One region of the Photorhabdus temperata genome, then DNA from elsewhere that is predicted to be linked to it. Evidence: predicted binding sites of a transcription regulator. Region 1 holds the regulator's gene; each other region holds the start of a gene.
The links. The regulator CRP, encoded in region 1, controls carbon source genes, mostly activating them, when cyclic AMP is high. The targets are predictions, from matches to a motif close to ATGTGANNNNNNTCACAT.

Region 1 (8,032 bases):
TGTTCCATTCTTAACATTATGGAGTTTACTGCTTATGTCTGCCAAACATCCGATTATTGCGATTACCGGCTCCAGCGGTGCCGGAACAACAACAACCAGTTTAGCTTTCCGTAAGATTTTCCAGCAACTTAACATCAGCGCAGCACAGATAGAGGGGGATAGTTTCCATCGCTATACCCGCCCTGAAATGGACGCAGCAATCCGTAAAGCCAAGGAGCAAGGCAGACATATCAGTTATTTTGGGCCAGAAGCCAATGATTTTGGCATGCTGGAAAAAACCATGATTGACTATGGTGAAGCGGGTGAAGGCCGTTGCCGTAAGTACCTTCACACCTATGATGACGCGGTTCCTTACAACCAGCTCCCCGGTACATTTACTCCGTGGGAAGCCTTGCCAAAGCAGACCGATGTGCTGTTTTATGAAGGCCTGCACGGTGGCGTGGTAACACCACAACATAATGTTGCCAGTCATGTCGATCTGCTAGTGGGGGTGGTGCCGATTGTCAACCTTGAATGGATACAGAAACTTATCCGCGATACCGGAGAACGGGGACACTCACAGGAAGCGGTGATGGATTCCGTTGTTCGTTCTATGGATGATTATATTAACTACATTACCCCCCAATTTTCCCGGACACATATAAATTTCCAGCGCGTCCCGACTGTTGATACGTCCAATCCATTTTCAGCCAAAGCCATTCCATCCCTGGATGAAAGTTTTATTGTCATCCGTTTCCGTGACCTCACTCAAATTGATTTCCCGTATCTTTTATCAATGTTACAAGGTTCATTTGTTTCAAGCATTAATACCATCGTAGTTCCCGGTGGAAAAATGGGACTGGCCATGGAATTAATTATGACGCCATTGGTACAGCGATTACTGGAAGGGGAAAAAATTTGTTGATTAAAACCTGGGATAAATCCAGAAAACTCAGCGTTTGAATCCACTTCTCATATTATTCAGTTAAAAAAACAGGTAACTGATATTAGTTACCTGTCGTTATTTTTCAATCAGGAAATAATATCTTACTCTGCCTCTTTAATTTCAAAGCTGTAGGTAAGTTCAACTGATTTCCCCAACATCAACGAAACAGAACAATATTTCTCTGCGGAAAGCGTGACGGCGCGTTCAACTGCTTTATCTGATAAATCCTTGCCGGTAACAATAAAATGCAGATTAATAGAAGTAAACAAGCGTGGCGCCTCTTCACGACGGCGAGAAGTTAATTTCACTTCACAATCTTTTATGTCATATCGACCTTTCTGCAAAATAGAAATAACATCAATCGTGCTGCAACCGCCAACTGCCATTAATACCATTTCCATTGGGCTCGGTGCCTTATCGCCGGCATTTCCATCCATCATTATCTGATGACCCGAAGACGACTCCCCCAAAAGAGACAACCCTTCAACCCATTTTACCCGCGCTTGCATAAGTACCCCTTAAGTCATTTTTTGCATCAAAGCCTACTCTTTCAGTATTAAACTGGCAATCTAATGAGCGGTTTATTGTGCTGAAACAATACAAGACAAGACAGAAGCCTTTTCCTGTGTTAAAAACAGAAGCAGGTCTGGGTATATATGGGTTAAGATCAATACTCAAGTTTCAAATTTCAGATAACCTATATAAAACCCTCACCTGTCGGTTTTTCAGCAAACTAATATGTTAAGCTAGTGTCTTTTAAGCCAGCCTGACGAGAAACTTTTAGGTTCTCGTGTTATTTAGGCAGCGATAACAACAGAGGATGAAGCGAATGGTTCTCGGCAAGCCACAAACAGACCCCACTCTTGAATGGTTTTTGTCACACTGCCATATTCATAAATATCCATCCAAAAGCACGCTTATTCATCAAGGCGAAAAAGCAGAGACGCTTTACTACATCGTAAAAGGTTCTGTTGCGGTTTTGATTAAAGATGAAGAAGGCAAAGAGATGATCCTCTCCTATTTAAACCAGGGAGATTTCATTGGCGAGCTTGGATTATTTGAAGAAGGACAAGAGCGTACAGCCTGGGTACGGGCCAAAAGCGCCTGTGAAGTAGCGGAAATTTCCTATAAAAAATTCCGTCAACTGATTCAGGTAAACCCAGATATTTTAATGCGTTTATCTGCCCAAATGGCAAGCCGTTTGCAAACAACTTCTGAGAAAGTCGGTAACCTGGCTTTCCTGGATGTAACCGGCCGGATTGCTCAGACTTTACTGAATCTGGCGAAACAACCAGATGCAATGACCCACCCGGACGGAATGCAAATCAAAATCACTCGTCAGGAAATTGGTCAGATTGTTGGCTGTTCCCGTGAAACGGTTGGCCGTATTTTAAAAATGCTGGAAGATCAAAATCTGATCTCCGCACACGGCAAAACAATTGTTGTTTACGGTACACGTTAATTCCTAATTAATCAGCGCATTATATTGCGCTGATTTTTATTTACACCAACTGACTAATTGCCTTCTCCAGCCGTTCCATCCCCTGGGCTATCTCCTCTTCACTGATAATCAGCGAAGGCGTGAAACGCAGTACATCATTACCGGCACTCAATAACATCAGACCATTTTCAGCCGCCAGTTGCAGGATCTCTTTAGATTTTCCCTGATACTGCGCTTTTAGTTCCGCACCAATCAGCAATCCCTTGCCACGGATTTCACCAAATATCGAATATTTTTGATTGATATCATTCAGAAAATTCACAATCAAATGATGACGTTTTTCAACACCATCCAAGACCTCTGGCGTATTGATAATGTCAAAAGCAGCATTTGCAACCGCACAAGCCAGCGGATTACCACCATAAGTTGTGCCGTGAGTTCCCGGCACCATCACCGAAGCGATATTCGCTGTAGTCAGCATAGCACTGACAGGGAAACCACCTCCCAGCGCCTTCGCTGTGGTGATAATGTCCGGCACAACATCATAATACATATAAGAAAATAACTTACCGGTACGGCCCATTCCACTTTGTACTTCATCAAATACCAACAATATCTGATACTTATCGCAAAGTTCACGCAACCCATGAATAAATGCGGGTGTCGCCGGCGTGACTCCCCCTTCTCCCTGAACAGGTTCTAATACAACAGCACAAGTATGGTCATCCATGACCGCCTTTACTGCATCTAAGTCATTAAAAGGCACATGAATAATATCTGCGGGTTTTGGCCCAAAACCATCAGCGTATTTTGGTTGACCACCAACAGAGACCGTAAACAGGGTACGACCATGAAACCCCTGATGGAATGCGATGATTTTGGTTTTATATGGATGGTAACGGGTAATGGCATAATGACGCGCCAGCTTAAATGCAGCTTCATTCGCTTCCGCTCCCGAGTTGGCAAAAAATACCCGCTCCGCAAAAGTTGCATCAATCAGTTTCTGCGCGAGTATCAAAGCTGGTTCATTGGTGAAAATATTACTGATATGCCAAAGTTTCTCCCCTTGCTGCTTTAAAGCATCCACTAACTCAGGATGACAATGCCCCAAAGCCATAACAGCAATACCACCGGCAAAATCAATATACTCTTTCCCTTGCTGATCCCATACACGGCTGCCTTGCCCTTTCACCGGTATAAACTGTGCCGGTGAATAAATTGGCAACATGACTTGATCGTATGTATTTCTGTTTACTGCGGCATGCTCCATCATTTTCCCACCCGTTTTTTATATATACGCCATTCAAAAATGAAATTATAATCACTGAATATGCATAAAAAATCAAAGATGGGCAAATGAAAAAGATGAATAAATGAAGAAATTATTGGTATCTGGTTAATATCTAAGGAAGTTACTCAGTAGCTGATGCCCTTGCTCGCTGAGAATACTTTCAGGGTGGAACTGCACACCTTCCAAGGGCAAAGTACGATGACGAATTCCCATGATCTCATCTACATTGCCGTTATGCTGACTCCATGCAGTAACTTCAAATGCGGCTGGTAAAGTCTCTGCGGCAATCACCAATGAATGGTAACGGGTAACCGTTAATGGCCGGTTAAGCCCTTTGAACACACCTTGCTGATTATGATGAATAGCAGAAGTTTTCCCATGCATCACTTCCCTAGCTTTTACTACACTGGCGCCGAATGCCTGCCCAATTGCCTGATGCCCAAGGCAAACACCCAGAATCGGCAATTTATCCGCAAAATGAGAAATCGCAGCCAGAGAAATTCCTGCTTCATTTGGGGTGCAAGGGCCTGGGGAAATAACCAGATGTGTAGGCGCTAATCGCTCAATATCTTCAAGCTGTAATTCATCATTACGCTTGACTAAAACATCTGTTCCCAATTCACAAAAATATTGATATAAGTTATACGTAAAAGAATCATAGTTATCTATTATTAATAACATAGGAGTCTATCCTACCCATTTTTATCGCTGTATTTGTTGTCCTGCCAATCCTGCAATTTGTTTATCATGAACAACATGATTTCAGGTAAAACGGCCTAACGACAACGGGGCGGCTATCATAGCACATAAGCACTTGCAGCATAGTGTAACAAAATCAATGACTACTTTTTCCTCAACCAACTTACTCTCATACCGCTACAAAACATAGGCTCTTTTTGATATTCAATAAGTAAGGTAATTGTTATGAAGACAAAACTGATTATAGCATCTCTTTTTTTGTTGTCCTTCCCCGCGCTGGCTGCAACTAAAGCTGCAAATATTTTCTTCCCGGCAAAAGGGGTTATTTGTGATAAAAAAGGAAAATACTGCGCTGATCAGCAAGGTTTATCGCTAAAACTCACCGAGAGATATTTAGGGAAAAAAGCTTCGAAACACTTGAAAGAAATGATTGGTGATGGGAAAGATTTTGACCCTTCATCCTACACTTTGAGTAATGGTGTTCACTGTGAGAGTAAAGAGAAGAAGTGTTACAAAGACAGATATTATCCACGAACCGAAGAAAATAAAGAATTTACCAAGAAGCTGTATGAATAACGGTAAAACGGGCCTGCATTAAATGAAGGCCCAAATTGTTAATCAGATGAAAATTCACCGAGAGACCAGAAACTGCCATAATCGCAGTTGATCATTAATGTCTCAGAAAAAAGTTAAGGAATAATCTTAGCAGACAGGATAACCACGGGTTTCACCGGCACATTCTGATAGGGACCAACATTTTCAGTTTTTACTTGAGAAATTTTATCTACAACATCCATACCTTTTACGACTTTACCAAATACTGCATAGCCAAAGTCACGCTGACCATGATCAAGGAAAGCATTATCCGCTACGTTGATAAAGAATTGACTAGTAGCACTGTCTTTATCAGCGGTACGCGCCATGGAAATCGTTCCGCGTAAATTACGCAGCCCATTATCCGCTTCATTTTTAATAGCTTCTTTAGTCGCTTTCTGCTGCAAATCTTTGGTAAAACCGCCCCCCTGAACCATAAATCCAGGGATTACCCGATGAAAAATTGTATTGTTATAATAGCCCTCATTGACGTATTCAATAAAGTTTTTGGTTGTAATCGGCGCTTTCTGGCTATTTAATTCCAGTTCAATATTACCCTCTGTTGTCATCAGCTTCACATGGGTTTCACCCGCAGCCAGAGCCAGAGGTGCCATTGCGCTCAGAGAACATGCAGTTACAAGCGTTACTAAAATACGTTTAAACATTCTGGATTCCTATATATTAAGGTCAACAACACAAGCTGAAATCAATTCTAATAATCTCCTCAGCATAGTGCTCAATATTTACTTACATTTACGATATCAATCGGTTGATGCCTTGGATAAAAATTTATCCTCTCACAATAGATCAGATTTTATTTCACAAATAAGGCAATAATTGACGGCAAAATAGCAAGTTTGGCTTAACCCATCAGAAATATGTCATTATTTTTAATCCTGTCAACCAACAGTGGCTATCGGTATAATCTCCTTTGGCATATATTCAGTGCATTTCTCAGGGAGATAACCATTTTGACCATCAAAAACCACAACTATCATATGACCCGTTTTATCACGAGCGCACCTGATATTCGCCATCTGCCTCAAGAACTGGGCATTGAAGTCGCGTTTGCCGGTCGCTCAAACGCGGGTAAATCCAGCGCGCTAAATGCCCTGACGAAACAAAAAAGCCTCGCCCGTACCAGCAAAACACCAGGCCGCACACAGCTCATCAATTTATTCGAAGTAGAAGAAGGTATTCGTCTGGTTGACTTACCCGGCTATGGCTATGCCGAAGTACCGGAAGAGATAAAACGTAAATGGCAAAAAGCACTGGGTGAATATTTGCAAAAACGTGAATGCCTGCTTGGGCTAGTGGTGCTGATGGATATCCGTCATCCATTGAAAGACCTTGATCAACAGATGATCCAATGGGCGGTGGCAATGCATGTACCAGTTATGGCATTGCTGACTAAAGCCGATAAACTGACATCTGGTGCCCGTAAAAACCAGTTGAATAAAGTACGTGAAGAGTTAGCAGCTCTCAATGGAGATATTCAAGTGGAATATTTCTCCGCCCTGAAAAAAATCGGGATCGATAAATTACAACAAAAACTGGACATATGGTTCAGTCAACCAACCGTCCAAATTGAAAACCATAGCTAATACCGCTTTTGTTATTCCCACCCACTAAACTCAAATAAAAAAATGCCCCAGTCAAAACTGACTGGGGCAGCTAATATTCAGCTAAATCCGATTACGTGAAGTAAAAGGTCTGAAAGATAGAACATCTTACCTCTGTACCCTACGCCAATAACTCTACCCTATTTTATTTCTCAGAAAAAGCCTTTTTGTAATTTATTTTCAATGATTATCTCGATTCAGCTTGGGGTTTTGTTCATTAAACCGCCAGTAAATGTAGTTTAATTACATATTTATGCGATCTGGATCTAAATACGCATGGCACAATAAATCATTACGAGTGAATACAAAAAATATTCCAATATACTTTTTCAATAACACATACTCATACAATCACCCTCCACTACAAAAAATTTATTTAACTAATAATATTACTTAGTGAGAGTAAAATAACTGATAAACTCCCTCGCAATGGCATGGTTTTTCGTATAAATACCTTGTGGATAAGAATAAATCCGATACGACCTTAACCAGGAGAATAGTAATGAACCAGCATGATAATGTTTCATCAGGTACAAATAACCGTAGTAACTCTCTATCAGAATGGGGAGCAAATATCTATTACAGCAATAATATAGTCCTTGCATCCACCATCGGAGCAACCGCTATGTTATTGCAGAATGGCAGTGTAATTACCTGGGGACTTCCACATCTTGGCGGCCAAGTTCCACCCGACATTGCCGTATTACGGGATATCATTAGCTTGAGTTCAACACAATACGCATTCGCGGCTTTACGAGCGGACCGCAGCGTGGTTGCTTGGGGAAATCCAGTTAACGGTGGACAACTTCCTCCCGACATTGCTCAACTAAAGGATATCGTTAGCCTGAGTTCAACCGCTAACGCCTTTTCAGCTCTGCGAACAAATGGTAGCGTAGTTGCTTGGGGAGATAATCGCTATGGCGGCCAGGTTACACCAGAAGTTGCCCAACTACAGGATATCGTCAGTGTAACTTCATCAGGCAATGCTTTCCTGGCTCTGCGGGCAAACCGCAGTATAGTTGCCTGGGGGCGTTTAGCTGGAGTGCTCCCACCCGAGATTACCCAGCTACAAGACATCGTCAGCGTGCTTGGCAAAAACGACATGTACTCGACCTTCGCGGCCTTACGGGCAAACCGCAGTGTTGTTGCTTGGGGATACTCACTTTTTGGAGGTCAAGTTCCACCCGAAATCGCTCAATTACAAGATATCGTTAGCCTGAGTCAAACAGGCACTGCATTCGCAGCCATACGAGCAAACCGCAGCGTCGTTGCCTGGGGAAAGGCAAGTACTAGCGGCACAGTTCCACCTGCCATTGCCCAACTACAGGATATTATTAGTTTGACTACTTCAAGCGGCGCATTTACAGCGCTGCGAGCAAACCGTAGTGTTGTCACCTGGGGAGACACACCAATCCCATCAGACGTTGCAGTATTAAAGGATATCGTTGAACTCACCTCAA
Region 2 (8,032 bases), on a different contig from region 1:
TGCCTGTAGAGAGATTGTTTGTGGTTCATCTGCCGTTTTTTCCTGATAAACAGCATTCACTTTTCCCGAACCACTAATCCCCCCCGTGGGTATACCTACCCCCTGAAGCTGATAATCGAAAGAATCAATATTACCGGCAACACGATATGGATAACCAGCAATGTCTACATTTGCATTAAGATTAAAAGCCAGCTCTTGCTGATTCTTACTGACCTTACTGCTCAATTCCACACTGATATGGTTTTGATCACCCCGTTTCATTAGCAGATTAATATCGCGGACATTCAACTGAACGTGATCATCGCTTTGCCAGATAAGTAAACTGTCAGCGACTTTAATTCTGGCAATATCAAGTTTCCAGCGTTCCCCTTTAGCGACAGGATTTGCTGTATTTCCTTTCGGTGCAACAGGGGCATTCTCTTTTTCCTGAACTTTGCTTTCCGGGGTTAATCGCAACACCGCCCCTTTTAACATCACCTCTTTAACTGCAAGCTGGTGGGAAAGCAGTGGCCACAACTCCACATCCAAGCGCATATTTTCTGCCGTCACTGCCGGCTGCGCCGCTCCCGGTGCAGTCAATGACATGCGCCCGGTAATAATGCTGAGTTTTGGCCAGACATGCCAGCGCATACCGTCTTGCAGAACAAGCTGATAGCCACTCTTCTTTTGCACCTGCTTAACCATATAAGCACGAAAGTCATTCGGGTTCACTAACATGACTAATGCCGCTAAACCGGTAATAATCACGACCAGCAAAATAACCAGTGTCGTCAGTAATCTTTTCATGACTTCCTCAGCTTTATTAAAACGGTAAATGCGACTCAGTAACCGATAAAAACATTAATCTTCATCAATACGGCTACCCACCGCACCTTGCTGATTTTTATATTTTGCATCCTGACGACGATTATATGGACGATCAGCCGGGCCAGATAACGGTTCAAAACTCAACGCACCGATCACCATACCCGGACGCAGCGCCAGAGGCAATTTACCCGAATTATAGAATTCGAGAACAACCTGACCATGCCAGCCCGGATCGATGCGGTGCGCCGTCACATGCACCATCAATCCAAGACGGGCAAGAGAAGAACGTCCATCAAGCCAGCCCACCAAATCATCAGGCAATGTGACGGATTCCAGAGTGACAGCCAGTGCCAACTCTCCGGGGTGGAGGAAAAAAACCTCATCGTCAGGCAGGATAATTTCATCGCTCATCACGCGATCAAGGGCAGCGCTCACTTCATCTTTTGGGCCACTCAAATCAATATACGCGGCAGTATGACCACGGAAAACACGAAACTGATTTCCAAGGCGCACATCAGCCGTTGCCCCGTTAATTCGTTCAATCGGCGGACGCGGAGAAATGACCAATTTACCTTCATCAAGCCATTTAATAATGTCACGGTCACAGAGTCGCATTCTTTTCCCTCTCAAATACGATGATGCTTATCAATGCCTGACAAGCAAAGTTTTATTATTCGCAGAACTGACCAATTTTGGCTTTCAGCACATCAATCGCTACGCGGTTTTTACCCCCGCGCGGCACAATAATATCTGCATATTGTTTTGATGGCTCAATAAATTGCAGAAACATTGGACGTACAGTTTTATGATATTGCTCAATCACAGAATCCAGAGAACGTCCCCGTTCATTAACATCCCGTTTAATACGACGCATAAGGCAAATATCCAACGGGGTATCAATGAAAATAGAGAAGTCCATCTCCTGGCGCAAGCGCTTATCCGTCAATAGTAGAATACCTTCCAGAATAATAACTCTTTTCGGTGCAAAATGAATCGCTTCTGACTTGCGGGTGTGAACGACATAATCATACTGTGGTAATTCAATTGATTTACCGGCTTTCAGATCTTGCAGGTGAGAAAAGAGCAGACTGTGATCCATGGAACTTGGATGGTCATAATTGGTCTTATAACGCTCTTCCATTGACAGATCGCTTTGGTCTTTATAGTAACAATCTTCCGGGATAATACCGATGTTGTGATCACCAACCTGAGCGCGTAATTCACGGTAAAGTGTATTCGCAATGAGACTTTTACCTGAGGCAGATGCACCAGAAATTCCTACAATTGTGCACTGATGTGCTTCGTCAGCCATAATAGAGATTAACCTGATTCTAGAAAAAATGGGGAACAAAGCACCTAAGAGTGCTAAGTCGGGCGAGATTATAGGGAGTTAATGATATCTGTTCCAGTGTAAACAAGATTAAGTCTCATTTTTTTCGAAGCGTTTCGCATAAAAACCATGCAACAGAGATGAATCTGAAAAGAATTCTTTCTTCGATACGCAAAAAACGGGTAATGAAAATATCATGACCCGTTACGACTAATCGAATATGGCAAATATGGGTATTAAACAGCGCGAAATGAGATCTCGGTCGGTATCTTCTCACCCTGCCAGTACATCTGTGCAGAAATATTTGCCGCAATTTCCCGGTAAATATCCGTGAATTCACTATCAGGATTGCTGATAACAGTAGGCTCTCCACGGTCAAGATCTTCACGTAGCGAAATATGCAGAGGAACTTGTCCCAACAGTTTGCAATGATATTTAGCGGCCAGTTTTTCTGCCCCGCTGGTACCAAAAATAGGCTCCAGATGACCACAGTTGCCGCAAATATGCGCACTCATGTTTTCAACGATTCCCAGTACAGGAACTTTCACTTTTTGGAACATGACAATGCCTTTCATCGCATCAATTAAGGCGATATCCTGAGGCGTTGTCACCACCAGCGCCCCCGTGACCGGGATGTTTTGCGACAACGTAAGCTGAATATCACCGGTCCCCGGTGGCATATCAATAACCAGATAATCAAGATCCGGCCATAATGTATCCTGTAGCATCTGCATCAATGCCTTGCTGGCCATCGGGCCACGCCATACCATGGCATTGTCATCCGTCACCAGATAACCAATAGAGTTAGTGGCAAGGCCATGAGTCATAATAGGCGCCATATGCTGCCCATCCGGGGAAGTTGGGCGTTCTTTGGTGGTTCCCAACATGCTCGGAACCGAAGGACCGTAGATATCCGCATCCAGAATACCGACTTTGGCCCCTTCCTGAGCCAACGCCAATGCCAGGTTTACCGCAGTGCTGGATTTACCCACGCCACCTTTACCTGAGCTGACAGCCAAAATATTACGGACACCATTAATTCCCGGCAAATCGTTAGCGCGGCGTAATGTGCTGATATCATGGTTCAATTTCCACGCAACAGATTTTGCCCCGGTCACTGACTGCAATTTTTGCGTTGTCGCCTCTTTCAGCGCTTCAAAACCACGCTGCCAGACAAATGGCATTATCAATTCAATGTGCAGAACCTCATCAAGCATCGTACAGTGATGCAGCGCTTTCAGAGCTGTCAGATCGCGTTCCAGTGTCAGGTGTGTAAAGGTAGCAAGTATTTTTGCTACCTGAGATTTCAGCAGGTCAGGGTTGGTCTGCTCGGGGGATTTTGCGCTCATCCCGGCTCCTTTGATTGTCATGATTAACTATAAAGCCATCCTTTCATCATAACAGAACCCAATGAGTTCGGATAAGGTCAGCAACAAAAACCCACTTCTCACTCACTGATTCAATTTTTATCCAATAAAACCCGCGAAGATCAAGAGTTACCCTAGCGACAATTTTTTTGATCAGGTAACATCAAACTCCCTTTTCATTTATTGGAAGTCAGATCCTTACTATGTCTCAAGTCGCAAAAAAATTATTGGTGACGTGTGCGTTGCCATATGCTAACGGTCCAATCCATCTTGGTCACATGCTGGAACATATCCAGGCAGATATTTGGGTCCGTTTTCAGCGAATGCGCGGCAAAGAGGTTCACTTTATCTGCGCCGATGACGCTCACGGAACACCAATCATGCTGAAAGCACAGCAAATGGGTATTGCTCCCGAAGAGATGATCGCCGCCGTGAATCAGGAGCATCATCAGGATTTTACTGGCTTTTCAATCAGCTATGATAACTATCACTCTACACACAGCAGAGAGAACCAGGAATTATCAACTGAAATCTATCTGGCGCTGAAAAAGAACGGCCACATTAAGAACCGCACTATTTCTCAGTTATACGATCCTGAGAAAGGGATGTTTCTGCCTGATCGCTTTGTAAAAGGCGCCTGCCCGAAATGCAAGGCAGAAGATCAATATGGCGATAACTGTGAAGTTTGTGGTTCAACTTACAGCCCAACAGAACTGATTAACCCACGTTCTGCTGTCTCCGGCGCAACGCCAGAAATGCGTGAGTCAGAGCACTTTTTCTTCGATCTACCTGCATTCAGTGACATGTTACAAGCATGGACCCGTTCCGGCGCATTACAGGAACAGGTTGCTAACAAGATGCAGGAATGGTTTGAATCCGGCTTACAGCAGTGGGATATCACCCGTGATGCACCTTATTTTGGTTTCGAAATTCCTGATGCACCGGGCAAATATTTCTATGTCTGGCTGGATGCGCCTATTGGCTATATGGGTTCTTTCCAAAACCTGTGTGACAAACGCGGCAATCTGAGCTTTGATGAGTTCTGGGCAAAAGATTCCACCGCCGATCTTTATCACTTTATTGGTAAAGACATTGTCTATTTCCACAGCTTGTTCTGGCCTGCCATGCTGGAAGGCAGCGGTTACCGCAAACCAACAAATCTGTTTGTTCACGGCTACGTCACCGTCAACGGCACGAAAATGTCCAAATCCCGCGGTACGTTTATCAAAGCCGGCACTTATCTGGATTATCTGGATGCAGACTGCCTACGTTATTACTATGCGGCCAAACTCTCTTCCCGTATTGATGATATCGACCTGAACCTGGAAGATTTTGTTCAGCGTGTTAACAGCGATATCGTTAATAAAGTTGTTAACCTGGCTTCCCGTAACGCGGGTTTCATCAATAAACGCTTTAGTGGCAAGCTGGCGGATAAACTGGCTGATCCGGCGCTTTACCAGAAGTTTATTGATGGCGCGAAAGTGATTGAAGAAGAGTTCAACAATCGCGAATTCAGTAAAGCAATCCGTGAAATCATGGCATTGGCTGATTTGGCAAACCGTTATGTGGATGAGCAAGCTCCGTGGGTTGTGGCAAAAGAAGAAGGCCGTGATGCGGATCTTCAAGCTATCTGTTCAATGGGCATTAACCTGTTCCGCGTTCTGATGACTTTCCTGAAACCGGTTTTGCCAAGTCTGGCAGAACGCGCAGAAGCTTTCCTGAATACAGAACTGACCTGGAATGGCATTGAACAACCTCTGCTGGATCATCAGGTTTCCACCTTTAAGGCCCTGTTTAACCGCATTGATATGGATAAAGTCGATGCGATGGTTACTGCGTCTAAAGAAAGCATCAGTGCACCACAAAAAGTCAGCGGTCCACTGGCAGAAGATCCGATTCAGGATACAATCACTTTTGATGATTTCGCCAAAGTTGATATGCGCGTCGCCCTTATCAAACAGGCTGATTTTGTAGAAGGCTCAGATAAGCTGCTGAAGCTGACGCTGGATCTTGGTGGTGAAACCCGCCAAGTGTTTTCCGGTATCCGCTCCAGCTACCCTGATCCAAAAGCACTGGATGGCCGTTTAACTATAATGGTTGCTAACCTGGCTCCGCGTAAAATGCGCTTCGGTATTTCTGAAGGAATGGTGATGGCTGCTGGGCCTGGCGGAAAAGATATCTTCCTGCTCAGTCCTGACAGTGGCGCACAACCGGGTATGCAGGTTAAATAACAGTCAATTTATTGCCAATATACCCAATAGATTTCAAGTTGCAGCGCGGCGGCAAGTGAACGCATCCCCAGGAGCATAGATAACGATGTGACTGGGGTAAGTGAACGCAGCCAACAAAGCAGCAACTTGAAAGATGAAGGGTATATATCTTACAAGCGGGGATCAACAATGGTCCCCGCTTTTTTTGAATGTGATCTATGGCACATTCCCAGGGTTAATTGTATGATGAATTCCTCACTGGAATTAGGAATTTTGTTATGTCGTTTCGTGAAGTACTGATTATAGGTTGGCAGTACCTGCGAGCATTTGTACTGATTTATCTATGTTTGTTGGCAGGCAATGCCATCTCTGCTCTGTTACCCATCGCAGTCCCCGGCAGCATTATCGGTATGTTGATATTGTTTGTCTTATTGGCTTTCCAATTGATCCCTGCCCACTGGGCAAAACCAGGTTGCAGTCTGTTACTGAGAAATATGACCCTGCTGTTTCTGCCTATTGGTGTAGGCGTTATGAATTATTACGATCAACTCAGCCAACAGATATTACCGATTGTCCTCTCATGCCTGATCAGCACCGCAATGGTTATGATTATTGTTGCTTACAGTTCCCATTATGTTCACCGCGAACGTTCAATTATTGGCTCTGTATCAGAAGTTAAGACTAAACAAGAAAAACAAGAGAAATAAGTATGTTAAGTCACATTTGGTGGTCACTGCCATTAACATTGATTGTATTCTACGCCGCCAGAAAACTTTCACTAAGATTCAGAATTCCTATTCTGAATCCCTTATTGGTTTCTATCGCTGTACTGATTCCAATATTGTTAATAACCAATACCCCTTATGAGCACTATTTCGCCGGCAGCCGAATTCTTAATGATCTGCTCCAGCCCGCCGTGGTTGCGCTGGCATTTCCTTTATATGAACAGTTGCACCAGATCCGCTCCCAATGGAAGTCCATTATCAGTGTCTGTTTTATCGGCAGTATTGTCGCTATGGTTACAGGTACAGCTATTGCATTGTGGATGGGCGCAACACCTGAAATGGCCGCCTCGATACTGCCTAAATCAGTCACTACGCCGATCGCAATGGCAGTAGCAGATGCAATCGGTGGTATTCCGGCAATCAGTGCCGCTTGCGTCATTTTTGTCGGTATTCTTGGGGCAATATTTGGTCATAGCCTGTTCGATCTCTTGCAAGTGAAAACCAAAGCATCGCGTGGTTTGGCAATGGGAACGGCATCACATGCTTTAGGCACCGCCCGTTGTACAGAAGTCAATTTTGTTGAAGGCGCATACAGTTCATTAGCATTGATGACCTGCGGTATCATTACTTCACTGACTGCCCCTTTTATATTCCCAGTGCTGCTATATCTATTTAGTTAATTACCCGTTGAAAAATTTGATACAAATCTCTCAATTACCAACTTTAATTACATAATTTTCATTATTTTTGTGATGCTTGTCACATTAAAAATCTAATCAGAGCATCTAGAATGATCTTAAGTTAATTTGGAGATCATTCTATGCAAGCTCGCTTTCGCTCTATCTGGGCACAATTGCCATCTAAACTACAGGGCGCACTTTTGCCTTATGCAGGAAACGACAACTTTCCTGCCATGTTGACGGCTGAACAAGCTGAATCGGTCAAGAAAACCTGTGGCTTTGACGATAACACATTGGCTATCGCCCTGCTGCCACTTGCAGCGGCATGTTCCCTGGCTCCGATATCACATTTTAATGTCGGCGCAATTGCCCGTGGCGAAAGCGGAAATCTCTACTTCGGCACAAATATGGAATTTACCAATGTGCCATTACAGCAAACTATTCATGCGGAACAATGTGCTATTACTCACGCCTGGTTACGCGGCGAGAAAAAACTGGTATCTATCACGGTTAATTACTCTCCATGCGGTCACTGCCGCCAGTTTATGAATGAACTTAATAGTGACACACAATTAGAGATCCACTTGCCAAAACAGGCACCTTCAACATTAGGTCACTATTTACCAGACGCTTTCGGTCCAAACGATTTGGGTATCACTACTCTGTTGATGGACCCGGTTAATCATGGTTATAAACTAGAAACCACTGATAAACTTGTACTAACCGCACTAGATGCGGCAAACCGAAGCCACGCTCCATACAGCAATTCATACAGTGGTATAGCACTGCTGGGAAAAGATGGAAAAATCTATCCTGGGCGTTATGCAGAAAATGCCGCATTTAACCCAAGTTTACCCCCGTTGCAAGCTGCCCTGATCCTGATGAATATTTCTGGTGGTGATTGTCTGTCTAT
Region 3 (8,032 bases), on a different contig from region 1:
GTATTTGGTACAGCAAGGTCATGAAGTAACCGTTATTGACCGTCAGGGAAGTGCTGCGCAGGAAACCAGCGCGGCGAATGCCGGTCAGATCTCGCCAGGATACGCAACGCCGTGGGGAGCGCCAGGTATCCCACTGAAAGCCATTAAATGGATGTTTCAACGTCATGCTCCGCTGTCTATCCGCCCTGATGGTTCGTTGTTTCAGTTACGCTGGATGTGGCAGATGTTGCGCAATTGTGATGCAAGCCACTATGCAATCAATAAAAGCCGGATGGTACGGCTGGCAGAGTACAGCCGCGATTGTATCAAACAGTTAAGGGCAGATACCGGTATTCAATACGAAGGTCGTCAGGGGGGCACACTTCAATTATTCCGCACCAATAAGCAGTTTGATAATGCGATGAATGACATCGCGGTTCTTGAGCAAGAAGGTGTGCCTTACAACCTGTTAACGGCAGATAAACTGGCGACAGTCGAACCGGCACTGGCCCATGTCGCTCATAAACTGACGGGAGGCTTACAATTACCGAACGATGAAACGGGTGATTGTCAGCTTTTTACCAAAGAATTGGCAAAAATAGCAGAAACGGCTGGGGTTACGTTTTTGTTTAATAAACAGGTCAAACAGTTGCTGGTAGAGGAGCATCGTATTACGGGTGTCCAGTGTGAAGATGGCGTCATGACGGCAGACAGCTATGTTGTTGCGATGGGCGCCTATTCCACTGAACTGTTGAAGGGTCTTGTCAAAATCCCGGTATATCCACTGAAAGGTTATTCATTAACTATGCCTATCGTAGACGCAGAACGGGCTCCGGTCTCGACTGCGTTGGATGAAACATACAAAATTGCGATCACCCGGTTTGACAATCGTATTCGTGTTGGCGGCATGGCAGAAGTTGTGGGCTTCAATTTGAATGTGCTTAAAGCACGTTGTGAAACATTAAAAATGGTGGTGCAGGATCTCTATCCGGGAGGGGGCGATATTGCTCAGGCTAATTTCTGGACAGGCTTACGGCCAATGACACCAGACGGTACTCCAATTGTTGGTCCGACTGACTATAACAATCTCTACCTCAATACAGGACATGGCACGTTAGGATGGACAATGGCATGTGGTTCCAGTCAGTTACTGGCTGATCTTATTTCAGGCAAGAAGACTTCCATTGCTTCTGATGATTTATCAGTATTCCGTTATGTTAATGGTTTTAATACGAAATTAGGGTCATGGGGCCATCAATTGCACACTGAACTGAGGGGCTGATATGCCACGTCCGATTTCGGCAACGATCCATCTTGATGCGTTGAAAAATAACCTGGCGATTATTCGTAATAGGGTCGGTAATAGCAAAATCTGGTCTGTAGTTAAAGCAAATGCTTATGGGCATGGCCTGCGTTGTCTATGGCGGTATCTCGATCAGACAGATGGATTTGCTTTACTTGAGTTTAATGAGGCCATTTTATTGCGGGAGCAGGGTTGGCAGCGGCCGATCTTGCTGTTGGAGGGGTTTTTCAAACCTGAAGATTTGTCGATAATTGATCAGTATCAGTTGACAACGGTAGTACACAGTCATTGGCAACTTAAAGCAATCGAGATGGCTAGTTTGAATAGGCCAATCGATATTTATCTAAAACTAAACAGCGGCATGAATCGGTTGGGCTTTCCTGCGGATCAATATAGAGAGGTTTTATCGCTGGCAAGGGGGATCCGGCAAATTGGGCAAATCACGTTGATGTCGCATTTTGCGAATGCAGATAATAAAGAAATTGGCGTTACGGAACAACTTAACATTATTAATTCAGTCAGTCAGGGTTTGGATATTGCTCAATGTTTGGCTAATTCAGCCGCGTCTCTGTGGTATCCGCAAACTCATCGGGATTGGGTACGTCCCGGTATTGTGCTTTATGGTGCTTCTCCGAGTGGAAAGTGGAAAGATATTGCGGATATTGGGTTGCAAGCCGTGATGAGTCTGCAAAGTGAGATTATTGCCATTCAGCATCTCAAGGCTGGAGAAAAAATCGGTTATGGCGGTAAATATACCGCATCAGGCCCTATTCGAGTCGGTACTGTTGCCTGTGGTTATGCTGATGGCTACCCCCGTAAAGCAATGACAGGAACCCCGGTTATTGTCGATGGCGTCAGAACTCAGGTGTTAGGAGCAGTATCAATGGACATGCTGTCAGTGGATTTGACACCTTGCCCGCAAGCCCAAATTGGCAGCCCTGTCGAATTGTGGGGGCAAAACCTGCCGGTGGATGATGTGGCAGAGATCCCTGGAACGATTGGTTATGAATTGTTGTGTGCACTGGCGGATCGGGTCCCGGTATCTCTATGTCATTAAATACCAGATAGGACGGTTTTGCTCTGATTGAGAGAATGATAAATAATAATTTATTGCTGGTATTATTCAGAAAATAAGTTATCGATTTCTCTAAATTAATATATTTGTTTTTCACATATAATCTGTATGTTTTCGTTAAGAAAATTAAGCATAATTTAGACATATAGTGCTTTTTGGACAAAAATACTATGTTATTCTTGGAAATAAGGGAGATGATCTTTTACACTTACACTTGATAATAGCCAATCGCATAATTGTTTTATAGGAAATAGTTAATAATGATCAACAAAGCAAAAGTTCTAGCGGCAGCCATCACTTTTTGTTTTTCTTCATCGGTAGCTTATGCAGGGCAGTGGTCAGTTGGCGTATCTGTTCTGGCTCAGTCACCACCTTATAAGGGAGTAAAGAGTAAAGATAAAGTGTCACCTGTTCCAATGGTTAATTATGAAACTGACAATTTCTATTTTCATACTTTAGCTGCTGGGTATTATTTGTGGAACGAACCGAAAGATAAATTATCTTTGGATGTGTATTATTATCCTCAAAGTTTCAGCCCAAAAGACAATGAAGATAAGCAGCTGAAAAAGCTGGATAAACGTCGCGATACCATGATGGGCGGTTTTAGTTATCGTCATATTGAAGATTGGGGAACGTTACGCAGTTCTTTTGCGGCGGATACTTTAAGTAACAGTAAAGGGATCACGGTTGACCTGGCTTATTTATATGACTTTGAAATAGGGAGTTTGTCATTACAACCAGGATTAGGTGTGGTCTGGAATAGTAAAAAACAAAATCGTTACGAATATGGTATTAAAGAGCGTGAATCACATCGTAGCGGGTTGGAAAAATATACGCCAGGTGATAGTTGGACTCCCTACCTGGAATTATCTGCCAATTATGAATTTAACCAGACATGGTCTGTATTTATGATGGGGCGTGTTGAATGGCTACCGTCTGAAATTAAAGATAGCCCAATGGTTAATAAATCATATTCAAGTATTGTCTGGACAGGTATTACATATAGTTTTTAATTACCCGAAACGATAATACCGGATAGAGACTGAATTCACCGGATTGTATTCAGTCTTTTTTGTGGTTTTTTTTAAGATATTTACGGATGGTCTTTCCGGCAACGAATGACAACCGAAATGTGCGCTGGGCATGGCCCAAGAATAACGCATGTTGTAAACAGATTAAAACAAAAGAGCCGCCAGAAAGGCAGCTCTTTTCAGGCAAGGTGATGACTCAGTTATTTAGAGATGTGAGTGATCAGATCCAGAACTTTATTAGAATAACCTGTTTCGTTATCATACCAGGAAACCAGCTTCACAAAGTTGTCATTCAGAGCGATACCGGCTTTTGCATCAAATACAGAAGTCAGTTTTTCGCCGTTGAAATCGTTAGACACCACGTCATCTTCGGTGTAACCCAGAACGCCTTGCAGTTCACCTTCAGCGGCGTCTTTGATGGCATCACAGATTTGCTGATAAGTCGCTGGTTTTTCCAGACGTACAGTCAGATCAACAACAGAGACGTTAGGAGTAGGAACACGGAAAGCCATACCGGTCAGTTTACCGTTCAGTTCAGGGATAACTTTACCTACTGCTTTCGCTGCACCGGTAGAAGATGGGATGATATTCTGAGCGGCGCCACGACCACCACGCCAATCTTTCGCAGAAGGGCCATCCACTGTTTTCTGCGTCGCAGTGGTTGCGTGAACAGTGGTCATCAGGCCTTCAACGATGCCGAATTTATCATTGATAACTTTAGCCAGCGGCGCCAGACAGTTAGTGGTGCAAGAGGCATTGGAAACGATGTCCTGGCCTGCGTAAGCTTTGTGGTTAACCCCCATAACAAACATCGGTGTGTCATCTTTGGACGGGCCGGTCAGAACCACTTTTTTCGCACCCGCGGTAATGTGCTTACGTGCAGTTTCATCAGTCAGGAAGATACCTGTTGCTTCTGCAACAACATCAACGCTCACTTCATCCCATTTCAGGTTAGCGGGATCTCTTTCTGCTGTAACACGGATAGTTTTACCGTTAACAACCAGATGGCCGTCTTTTACTTCAACCGTTCCATTGAAGCGACCGTGAGTTGAATCGTATTTCAGCATGTAAGCCATGTATTCGGCGTCCAGCAAATCGTTGATTGCGACGATTTCGATGTCTGAACGTTCTTGTGCAGCACGGAAAACAATACGGCCAATACGACCAAAACCGTTGATACCTACTTTGATAGTCATAGTGTTCCACCAGCTATTTTTTAGTGAATTAAAAATTATTACTAAAGTTACCAAAACCTTGCCAGCCGTCAAGCGGAATCGTGTCAATAGTCGAAAAACATCGACTTTGAGTACACCATTCAGACGCTTGCTATACGGTACCAGCAATCGATCCGCCCATCATTATCGGGGCACCGACAGATATTGAAAGTTAATCGGTTAGATATGCGAGTCACATCACAAATAGTAGGATAAACATCTTTAGTTAACCGCTTAAAATAGATTCCACTGATGTAATGTTAATCTTTTGTTATTATCATTTGATTTTATTGAAAACATGAGTCTTATTAAGGTGGTCGTTATGGCTAAGAATCCTGATGTTTCCCTTTATACAGAGCTTACTGATATTCAGCGTCATGTTACCCAGAATGCCGGGACGGAACCGCCATTTTCGGGGAAATTGCTACATAATAAAAAAAGTGGCGTGTATCATTGTCTGTGCTGTGGGCAGCCGTTATTTATGTCCAATACTAAATTTGATTCAGGCTGCGGTTGGCCGAGTTTTTACCAGCCTGTCAGTGATGATGCGGTGCTGTATCTTGATGATAATAATCATAATATGCAGCGTATTGAAGTTCGTTGCCGCCATTGTGACGCTCATTTGGGGCATGTGTTCCCTGATGGTCCGAAACCAACAGGAGAACGTTTTTGTATCAACTCGGCTGCGTTAAGTTTCACTGATGAAAATACAGGTGATAAAACAGCCGGTTAGACACTTTTATCATTGCCGGCATCGCCGTTAATTTATGTAAGAAAAATCGTTTCAGCTAATTCTGGAAAATAATGAGGAAATATCAATGGAACTGGATGATCTGTTATCAGTAATGACACCAGAGATATATCAACGCCTGGTTCAGGCAGTCGAACTGGGTAAATGGCAGGATGGTGAGCCTTTAACTGTAGAGCAGAAAGAGAATAGCCTGCAAATGATTATGTTATGGCAAGCAAGGCATAACCATGAACCTGAGCATATGACAATCGGTACTGATGGTCAGTTGGTGATGAAGAGTAAACAAGAACTGAAAGCGGCCTTTCAGTCTGAAATGGTGGCAACATTTAAGCCATAATCTTCGCAAGATGGCTATGAAAAGGCTGAGTTTGTTGAACTCAGCCTGGCCTTGATGGGTATCAGAAAAGGGCGCTTTCTAACTGGGCAAGCTCTATCAGGATCGCGCCTTGTGTTTTTATCTCTTTGAATGCGGATTGGCTATCACCTGGACTGAGGTTAACTCCCCGACAACCATCAGTGATTACCCAGGTTTCATAACCTAATGCCAGCGCATCCAGCGCGGTAAACTTCACACAATAATCAGTGGCAATACCAATAATAAACAGGCGTTCAATTTGCTCTGTTTGCAGCCAATCGTCAAGCCGGGTTTTACTCTGATGGCCGTTATCAAAGAAAGCGCTGTAGCTGTCGATCTGTGGATTTTCGCCTTTGTAGAAAACCTCAATAATGGCCTGCTTGTTCAGTTGTGGATGGAAATCAGCGCCATGTTGCCCCTGAACACAGTGTTCCGGCCACCATACTTGCGGAATACCGTTCAATATACCGATATCCCCGATCTTCTGACCGGAGTTTACTGCAAAGCTCATATGTTCAGCAGGGTGCCAGTCTTGGGTGGCAATAATGCTGATATTGTGTTTCAGACAGATATCAATTGCCTGATTTGCAACATCAATGACGTGCTCGCTCTCTTTTACGGCTAACGCACCGCCGGTACAGAAATCGTTCTGTAGATCAATAAGTAATAGGGCTGTTTTCATCTCTTTCCCAGATTATTTGTCGGCATAACTTAATTCACCACGTAAATTTTGTTGCATTAAATAACGAATTTTTTCACTGCTATAGGGTTGACTGAGTAAATAGTGCAACTTAGTTAACGTTGCTTCAAAGGTCATATCGTAGCCACTGATAACACCGGATTCAGCCAAAGCATGACCGGTTGCGTAGCCTTCCATGTTTACCCTGCCAGAAATGCACTGAGTCAGATTGACAACCACAATCCCTCTCTCTGTCGCCTGTTTTAGCTCTTTCAATAATTCAGGATGCTGTGGCGCGTTGCCGACGCCATATGAGCGCAGGATTAAGGTTTTAACCGGTTGCATTAAAATATTATTCACAACCTGACTGGAAAGGCCGGGGTAAATAGTTATCACGCCAATGGGCTGAGGGGTGATCTGATGAGTGATAAATTCGCCATGGCTGGCAGGGGCCGGACATGCATTGAAGGTTTTGATGTTAATACCCGCTTCCATCAATGGGGAACAGTTTGGTGAGGCAAAAGCATCGAAACCGTCTGCATGTGCTTTGACTGTCCGGTTCCCACGGAACAATTTATTATTGAAAAACAGGCTGACCTCGTTAACGGGATAGTTAGCGGCAAGATAAAGCGCATTCAGCAAGTTTGTCTGCCCGTCAGAACGCAGTGCTTCTAGTGGAATTTGTGATCCTGTCACAATCACTGGCTTACCCAGATTCTCAAACATAAAAGAGAGAGCGGATGCGGTAAATGCCATCGTGTCCGTGCCATGCAGGATCACGAAACCATCATAATCATCGTAATTTTGCCGGATATCGTCAGCGATAAGTTGCCAGTCTTCTGGCGTCATATCAGAAGAATCAATCAGTGGTTGATGTTCACGGATGGTGAATGTCGGCATTTCAGACCGGTGGAATTCGGGCATTTTGGTGAGTTGGCGCTGTAAATGCCCGGAAACGGGAATATATCCCTGAGATGAGCGTTGCATCCCAATTGTTCCGCCCGTATAGACGACATAAATAGATTTCTTCTGCATGACTGTGCCTCGTAAAAAGATCAGCTGAATTATAGGAGTATTACAAAATAAAAAAAGCCTGACAGGGTATCTGTCAGGCTAAAAACGTCATTAATTAAGTTATCGCCAGGATCATACCGAGGAATTCTAACGGCATGTTTTTGCTAATATCATGCATTATGATGGTTTTTTAGCGAATATCTCCGCAGTTTAAACAGAACGCATAACGATTTTGTGGATCATTCAAATGGCGATAGAACTCAGCTTGCTGTTTTACTGCCTGAGCGACCTGTGTCAGTGGCGCAGGCAGCCATGCCTGAAGAGCTTCCGGTACGATAGCTTGAGTGGTTGCCGTCAGCTGGTTCATCAGCAACTCACTGAATGACATTTCCGGCTGCATCCAATCAAGTTCTGGATTATCCAGTTTTGCCAATTCAGCCGCTTTGACAACCGCGTCGTCGAAATCACCTAATTGGTCGACCAATCCATTGGTTTTAGCGTCATTACCAATCCACACATGGCCCTGAGCAATGTTATCGACCTCTTCTGATGTCTTATTGCGTGAGTCAGCAACAAGGCCAATAAAGTTCTTATAGCCGCTCTCAATATTAAGCTGCATTAGCTCTGAGAA
Region 4 (8,032 bases), on a different contig from region 1:
GGATATCGTTGCAATGATTGGCGCTTCTGCTGCGCTGGCATTGTCTGGTATTCCATTCAATGGCCCGATTGGCGCGGCCCGCGTTGGTTATATTAATGATCAATATGTACTGAACCCAACCAGTGATGAGCTGAAAAACAGCCGTCTGGATCTGGTGGTTTCAGGTACTGCCGGTGCTGTTTTGATGGTGGAGTCTGAAGCAGATCTGCTGACTGAAGAGCAAATGCTGGGTGCGGTAGTGTTCGGTCATGATCAACAACAAGTGGTTATTGATAACATTAATGCGTTGGCTGCGGAAGCGGGCAAAGAGAAATGGGATTGGGTGCCAGAACCTGTTAACCAGGCGCTGCATGATCGTGTAGCTGAATTGGCAGAAAGCCGTCTGGGTGATGCTTATCGTATCACTGAGAAACAGGAGCGTTATGCTCAGGTTGATGCTATCAAAGATGAAGTTACAGCTGCGTTGTTGGAACAGGATGAAACTTTGGAAGAAGCGGAAATCCATGAAATTCTGGGCAGCTTAGAGAAAAATGTTGTTCGTAGCCGTGTCCTGAGCGGTGAACCACGTATTGATGGCCGCGAAAAAGATATGGTTCGTGCGTTGGACGTACGTACTGGTGTTCTGCCCCGTACTCACGGTTCTGCATTGTTTACCCGCGGTGAAACTCAGGCTCTGGTTACTGCGACGCTGGGGACAGAACGTGATGCACAGATCATTGATGAGCTGATGGGCGAACGTACAGATCGCTTCTTGCTGCACTATAATTTCCCTCCCTATTCTGTTGGTGAAACAGGTATGATGGGGTCACCAAAGCGTCGTGAAATTGGGCATGGCCGTTTGGCTAAACGTGGTGTATTGGCAGTCATGCCAAAAGCTAACGAGTTCCCATACACAGTTCGTGTAGTTTCTGAAATTACAGAATCTAATGGTTCATCTTCAATGGCATCTGTCTGTGGAGCATCTCTTGCGTTGATGGATGCAGGTGTGCCGATTAAAGCCGCTGTTGCTGGTATTGCAATGGGCTTGGTGAAAGAAGGTGATAACTTTGTTGTGCTGTCTGATATTCTGGGTGACGAAGATCATCTGGGTGACATGGACTTTAAAGTAGCGGGTAGCTGTGAAGGTATCAGCGCGCTGCAAATGGATATCAAAATTGAAGGTATCACCCGTGAAATTATGCAAGTTGCGTTGAATCAGGCAAAAGGTGCGCGTTTGCATATCTTGAGCGTGATGGAGCAGGCAATTACCACTCCACGTGATGATATTTCTCAATTTGCACCACGCATTCATACTATCAAGATCAACCCTGACAAGATCAAAGATGTTATCGGTAAAGGTGGTTCGGTTATCCGTGCACTGACTGAAGAAACCGGGACTACCATTGAGATCGAAGATGATGGCACAGTGAAAATTGCTGCAACTGATGGCGAAAAAGCAAAACATGCAATCAGTCGTATTGAAGAAATTACTGCGGAGATCGAAGTTGGCCGTATTTACGCCGGTAAGGTAACCCGTATCGTTGATTTCGGCGCATTTGTTGCTATCGGTGGTGGTAAAGAAGGTCTGGTGCATATTTCGCAGATTGCTGATAAGCGTGTTGAGAAAGTGGCTGACTATTTGCAGGTTGGTCAGGAAACATCAGTTAAAGTACTGGAAATTGATCGCCAGGGCCGTGTTCGCCTGAGCATCAAAGAAGCAACAGCCGGCACAGCTGTTGAGGAAGCACCACCAGCACCACAATCAGCAGAATAAATTTGATGTCATAAACGGTGTCTTGTAAAAAAGCGCCGTTTAATAGACTCAGGGCAGGAGGCCCAATAAATGCAATAGGTGATAGGGCATTCTTAATCAATGTCTGACTTTGGGAGTAGGAAATGAATTTTTTTCTGCGCTGGTGTTATGCTGTAGCAATACTTATTTTGGCAGGATGCAGCAGCAAGGATTGGCGTAAAAACGAAGTTTTTGCTATTCCATTACAACCTTCATTGCAGCAGGAAGTTATTCTGGCCCGTATGGAACAGATTCTTGCGAGTCGATCATTGACAGAAGATGAGTACGCACAGCTTTTATATGAGAGGGGTGTGCTGTATGATAGTCTCGGGCTGAGAGCTTTGGCACGGAATGATTTTTCTATTGCCTTGTCTATTCGGCCTAATATTCCAGAGATTTTTAATTATCTGGGAATTTACTTTACGCAGGCTGGCAATTTTGATGCCGCCTATGAAGCGTTTGATTCTGTATTAGAGCTTGATCCAACTTACAATTACGCGCGTCTGAACCGCGGCATCGCGTTGTATTACGGTGGCCGGTATAAGTTAGCGCAGGATGATCTGCAGGCGTTTTATCAAGACGATCCAAATGATCCCTTCCGTTCGTTGTGGTTGTACCTGGTGGAAAAAGAATTTTATCCTAAAGGAGCGATGGTAAACTTGTCGCAACACTACGAAAGAGCGAACCGGGGGCAATGGGGCTGGAATATAGTTGAATTCTATTTAGGCAAAATCAGTGAATATACATTGATGGATCGCCTGAAAGAGAATGCAACGGATAACACTTCGCTCGCTGAGCATCTCAGTGAAACTGACTTCTATTTAGGTAAACATTACCTAAGTCTGGGGGACAAGGATAGCGCATCTGCGTTATTCAAGCTGACGGTGGCTAACAACGCACATAACTTTGTTGAGCACCGCTATGCATTGTTGGAATTGGCGCTGTTAGGCCAGGAACAAGACGACCTATCAGAATCGGACCAGCAATAGCTGACGAACATTTCGAGATCGATTAGTAAAGTCCATCATCTTGACCGATGAGGGCTTGTTTGTTCGTTTAATTAAATACTTTGAGCCAGTTCACATTTTAAATGAAAATGACCGAAATTTTTTTCAATGCGTTATGTAGACTGGCCGCCATAACTAATGAGGCACCATTACATGACCACTGAGACTGAAATCTCTTTTGCTGATCTGGGTTTATCAGCACCTATTCTTTCTGCACTGGGAGATCTTGGCTATGAAAAGCCATCTCCAATCCAGCAACAATGTATTCCCCATTTACTAAATGGCCGTGATGTGTTGGGTATGGCACAGACCGGCAGCGGTAAAACGGCGGCATTCAGCTTGCCTTTACTGCATAACATCAATGCTGAGCTGAAAGCTCCGCAGATCCTTGTGCTGGCACCGACTCGTGAACTGGCGGTACAGGTAGCTGAAGCGTGCTCAGATTTTTCTAAACATATGCGTAACGTGAATGTTGTTGCTCTGTATGGTGGGCAACGTTATGACGTTCAATTACGTGCTTTGCGCCAGGGCCCACAAATTGTTGTAGGTACACCTGGGCGTCTTCTGGATCACCTGAAGCGTGGTACTTTGGATCTTTCTAACCTGAGCGGTTTGGTTTTGGATGAAGCAGACGAAATGCTGCGTATGGGCTTCATCGAAGATGTTGAAAACATCATGAGCCAGATCCCGGCAGAGCACCAAACTGCGCTGTTCTCTGCAACGATGCCGGAAGCTATCCGCCGCATCACTCGTCGTTTCATGAACGATCCTCAGGAAGTGCGTATCCAGGCGAGTGTAACTACCCGTCCTGACATCAGCCAGAGCTACTGGTCTGTTTACGGTATGCGTAAAAATGAAGCACTGGTGCGTTTCCTGGAAGCTGAAGATTTTGATGCTGCGATTATTTTCGTGCGTACCAAAAATGCAACGCTGGAAGTGGCGGAAGCACTGGAGCGTAGTGGTTACAATAGTGCGGCCCTGAACGGTGATATGAACCAGGCACTGCGTGAGCAGACACTGGAACGTCTGAAAGATGGTCGTTTGGATATTCTGATCGCAACGGATGTTGCCGCGCGCGGTTTGGATGTTGAGCGTATCAGTCTGGTTGTTAACTATGATATTCCAATGGATGCGGAATCTTATGTTCACCGTATTGGCCGTACAGGTCGTGCGGGGCGTGCTGGTCGTGCGTTGCTGTTTGTAGAAAACCGTGAACGCCGCCTGTTACGTAACGTTGAACGTACAATGAAGTTGACTATCCCTGAAGTTGAACTGCCGAATGCCGAGTTGTTGAGTCAGCGCCGTCTGGAAAAATTCGCAGCTAATGTACAGCAACAACTGGAAAGCAGCGATCTGGAGCAGTACCGTGCTCTGTTGTCCAAATTGCAACCTGCGGAAGATTTGGATATAGAAACTCTGGCAGCGGCGTTGTTGAAAATGGCACAAGGTGAGCGTCCGTTGATTCTGCCACCAGATCCGGTTCGCCGTCCTCGTCGTGAGTTCAACGAGCGTGATGATCGTCGTCGCAATAGTTTCGATGATCGTGGTGATAGGGGTGAACAACGTGGTGATCGCCCTCGCCGTGAGCGCCGTGATGTTGGCGAAATGGAACTGTACCGTATTGAAGTGGGTCGTGACGATGGTGTTGAAGTTCGTCATATCGTTGGTGCGATTGCTAACGAAGGCGATATCAGCAGCCGTTATATTGGTAACATCAAACTGTTTGCAACTCATTCAACAATTGAGCTGCCAAAAGGTATGCCAGGCGAAATATTGTCTCACTTTACCCGTACCCGTATTCTGAATAAGCCAATGAATATGCAGTTAATGGGTGATGCACAGCCATTTGAACGTCGCGAACGCCGTGGTGGCCCACGTAATGGTAATGGTAACGGTAGTGGTAATGCTCCTCGCCGTGATCGCGAGAATTTCAACGGTGGTGGTCGTCGTTTCAGCGGTGAACGCCGTAGTGGCGAAGGTCGCGGTGGTGAAAGTCGTGGTGAAGGCCAAAACCGTAGCAATTTCCGTGGCCGTAGCGATGATAATGGTTCATCTGCTCCACGCCGTCGTTATAACAACAGCAACGCGCAGTAATTGACTGATATTTAAATGATAAAACGGCTCCTTTTTACAGGAGCCGTTTTTGTTGTCAGTGCACTGCAATCTACCGAGTGTTTCAATCGCGGTGTGCTCAGTTTTCTTGGGGATTGCTTCCTTTTAGTGGTATTTGGCTTTCAGGTTGTTTATTGAATCTCATCATTCAACTGTTCTAAGTACCCTTTCATATATGATACCCGCTTGTGGGCCTCATTTTTGCCGGCTGTAGTTTGCATTGTCTCAGGGAGCCGAAAAAGCTTGGTGTAAAAATGATCCACGGTATACATTTTGTCATTTGGTTCCCTATCAACACAAAATGGATCAATTTCAGAATACAGCTGACTGTTGGATGTTATACCGACCTGAATGCACCGGGCGATACCGATTGCGCCAAGTGCGTCTAGACGGTCTGCATCCTGAACGATCCTCGCTTCTAAGGTTGTCGGTACTATATTTGCACTGAAACTGTGGGCGACAATTGCATGATGAATGTCTGAAAGGTATTTCTGGGGGTAGGCTATCTTTTCCAGAAACGTGATCGCTATATCAGCAGCAATTTGTGAACTTCTCCCTCTGTCTGGATGATTTTTGGGGAGAGCATAACAATCATGCAGGTAAGCTGCGGGTATGATTACTTTACTGTTTGCTTTCTCTTGCAGACATAATCTTTCTGACGTTTGTACTACCCTCATAATATGGTTGATGTCATGTGCAGGATCCGTATTCATTTCTTTAGAAATGAACTCTCGGAATAGCATTTCATACCTGTTTAAATGTTCCATGAAAATGACTTTTTTTAAAAAGTTGCTGGGGGCTGTTGGCATTTCATATAGATAACCATACCAGAAAAAAGCTGGGAACAATAATTTCGTTCATATACTTAACCTGAATTCTGGTTAAGCCGTCACTAACCTATCCATTTCTGAGCGGGAAATATTCAGTGACGGTTTGTTCTCTTTGAGACAATAAGCGATGAGTCCTTCCAACACATTCAACATTAATCCCTGTATACTACGGTGTCGTGAGTGCTCTATCTGTGAAATATCCTTTAACTGATCTAATTATGTTGATGCTTTTTTGGCATCGTTTTCATCACAGCAAAAACCAGGAAGGTAAAAAATGAGTGTAGCACTATTATGAAACCTTATTTATTTTTAATTTATTATCATTAAAACAAATTAAACATAAATACAAAATAGTGTCTTACACCTTCATTGCATAATATAACTCTTATCCCTTAGTATATATTTATATTTTTTCAAAAAAACAACATCATTAAATCAATAAATAATCTATTAATATATAGCATTGCCACAATCTATCTTTTATATTAATTTTCACTGCGTAAATTTTTCTGTTTCGCAAAATAATTTTAATATCATTATTAATGTATTTTACCTATGAACAGTAAATTTAATAAATACGCAAAATCAATAGCAAATTTAAAAACTATGAAGGATATATATTAATGAACTCAAATGTCTATTTATTCCTTAATGCAGATAACACCAGATATAATGAAACATTAAAAAGCGCAGACATAGCCTACCCTCAACCTATCAGTAACGATTGGCCTGATCTCCCTATCGAGTTTCAAAGACATATTGATGATGTGATTAATTTAAATGGTTATTTATATTTTTTTAAAGGCTCGCAATATGTTAAATTCGATATCGCAAAAGCTAAGGTGATTGATGGGCCGAAATTTATTGCAGATGGATGGCCCGGACTGAAAGGAACCGAATTTGAAAATGGGATAGATGCAGCTACAGAATTTACAACAAATATTGTTTGCTTCTTCAAAGGCAGTGATTGTGTCGATTACACTGTGAATTCACATACGATTAAACGGAACTCTATTTCAGCCAGATGGGGCATTACAGAGAAATACACAGAATTCAGCACCAATCTAGATGCGGCTGTACAGAGAATAAATTCTCGTATTGACCTATTCAAAGGAGGTAATTATATCCGGTTTAATCTGAAATCGAATGCTATTGATTATGGACCTGCCCCTATTTCTAATTATACCGGAGGTCCCTTCAACAAAATCCAAGCAGCAGTATCCGTTGATATCGATTTATTAGGCAGTGACCGAGGAAATAATGGAGGCTGTAGCGGAACATGTGGCACTAATGACAATGGTAAACACTGTTTCCAGTTACCTCAAAGTATTCGATTTGGTCTGATAGCTTATACTAATACAACTACCCATCAACAAACAGTAAAAGTCTATATTGACGATTTTCTGGTAGATACATTCACCGGCAAAGGAACCTATACCAAAGCTTATACATCAGGTACAGGAAAAGTCTGTATCGAGATTATCGGGGATGGCAAACCCTGTAAACTCCGTTACTCCTATAATACCCTTGATGGAAAACCGGGAACAGTAACTATTGGTGCCGAAAATGATTCCAATAATAATTACAATGACAGCGTGGTGGTATTGAATTGGCCACTGTTAAATTAGTTTAAAATATCCAGTTAATTTCACCAAAAAAATCATTAATACATTAAAGCGGTATTATATTCCGCTTTTTTATGCCATGAGAATCATTAATAAAATATATTTCCAATCATTATCCATCCCACATAAAATAAAAAACACATAAAAAGAAGTTAAAAAATACAATATAATGATTTAATTCCAACTTAATTTACATATACCTTATCTCTTAGTATATATTTTTATTTCTACAAAGATAAAAACAAATAAAACCGATCATTAAACCATTAAACCATTAAACCATAATCTTGATTATAACTAACCAGTAATATTAATCTTCAACAATACAAATCATTCTGTATCATCAAAGATATAAAGAAATTGCATAATTAAATGTGGAGTTTTCAACACTATTTGAAATTTATTTAAACCGAAAATCCAAACAATATTACATAAAATAGGCATCGTTTGGCGAAGGGCAGCACCGACGCTTAAATTACCCGATCCCGAATACCATGAAAAAATGGCGAAAATTATCGAGGCATTGTCAACGTGCTCGGAAAAACATCCGGTTTTTTATGAAGATGAAGTCGATATCGAGTTAAATCCAAAAATCGGGGCTGACTGGTATTTAAAAGGGCAACAGAAACGTATAGTGACACCGGGAAAAAACCAAAAACATTACCTTGCGGGTTGCCTGAATGTTCA

Region 2: a site for CRP is predicted at 5,924-5,941, ahead of LGZ99_RS03550 (CidA/LrgA family protein). Genes of this name have one in related genera too.
Region 3: a site for CRP is predicted at 4,789-4,806, ahead of msrB (peptide-methionine (R)-S-oxide reductase MsrB). Genes of this name have one in related genera too.
Region 4: a site for CRP is predicted at 2,839-2,856, ahead of yrbN (protein YrbN). Genes of this name have one in related genera too.

What each region holds. Positions count from the first base shown of each region.
Region 1 covers NZ_JAJAFX010000027.1:46,784-54,815, reverse strand. The annotation lists gene LGZ99_RS12275 (YheU family protein) at 1-14, shown strand, start outside; gene LGZ99_RS12270 (phosphoribulokinase) at 35-904, shown strand; gene LGZ99_RS12265 (OsmC family protein) at 1,027-1,434, opposite strand; gene crp (cAMP-activated global transcriptional regulator CRP) at 1,755-2,387, shown strand; gene argD (bifunctional acetylornithine/succinyldiaminopimelate transaminase) at 2,428-3,639, opposite strand; gene LGZ99_RS12250 (aminodeoxychorismate synthase component II) at 3,763-4,338, opposite strand; gene LGZ99_RS12245 (YcgJ family protein) at 4,582-4,932, shown strand; gene ppiA (peptidylprolyl isomerase A) at 5,046-5,615, opposite strand; gene yihA (ribosome biogenesis GTP-binding protein YihA/YsxC) at 5,922-6,554, shown strand; gene LGZ99_RS25015 (small protein SpfP) at 6,632-6,679, opposite strand; gene LGZ99_RS12230 (RCC1 domain-containing protein) at 7,075-8,032, shown strand, end outside.
Region 2 covers NZ_JAJAFX010000006.1:50,025-58,056, forward strand. The annotation lists gene asmA (outer membrane assembly protein AsmA) at 1-786, opposite strand, end outside; gene dcd (dCTP deaminase) at 841-1,422, opposite strand; gene udk (uridine kinase) at 1,478-2,119, opposite strand; gene apbC (iron-sulfur cluster carrier protein ApbC) at 2,374-3,486, opposite strand; gene metG (methionine--tRNA ligase) at 3,708-5,735, shown strand; gene LGZ99_RS03550 (CidA/LrgA family protein) at 5,993-6,421, shown strand; gene LGZ99_RS03555 (CidB/LrgB family autolysis modulator) at 6,424-7,119, shown strand; gene cdd (cytidine deaminase) at 7,260-8,032, shown strand, end outside.
Region 3 covers NZ_JAJAFX010000002.1:105,953-113,984, reverse strand. The annotation lists gene LGZ99_RS01145 (D-amino acid dehydrogenase) at 1-1,261, shown strand, start outside; gene dadX (catabolic alanine racemase DadX) at 1,263-2,339, shown strand; gene LGZ99_RS01135 (MipA/OmpV family protein) at 2,618-3,370, shown strand; gene gapA (glyceraldehyde-3-phosphate dehydrogenase) at 3,589-4,584, opposite strand; gene msrB (peptide-methionine (R)-S-oxide reductase MsrB) at 4,925-5,335, shown strand; gene LGZ99_RS01120 (YeaC family protein) at 5,421-5,690, shown strand; gene pncA (bifunctional nicotinamidase/pyrazinamidase) at 5,752-6,390, opposite strand; gene ansA (asparaginase) at 6,403-7,422, opposite strand; gene sppA (signal peptide peptidase SppA) at 7,592-8,032, opposite strand, start outside.
Region 4 covers NZ_JAJAFX010000009.1:60,473-68,504, forward strand. The annotation lists gene pnp (polyribonucleotide nucleotidyltransferase) at 1-1,753, shown strand, start outside; gene nlpI (lipoprotein NlpI) at 1,876-2,760, shown strand; gene yrbN (protein YrbN) at 2,868-2,942, shown strand; gene LGZ99_RS05270 (DEAD/DEAH family ATP-dependent RNA helicase) at 2,932-4,872, shown strand; gene LGZ99_RS05275 (HD domain-containing protein) at 5,022-5,603, opposite strand; partial or broken gene LGZ99_RS05280 (IS982 family transposase) at 5,772-5,933, opposite strand; gene LGZ99_RS05285 (fucose-binding lectin II) at 6,344-7,348, shown strand; partial or broken gene LGZ99_RS05290 (IS630 family transposase) at 7,773-8,032, shown strand, end outside.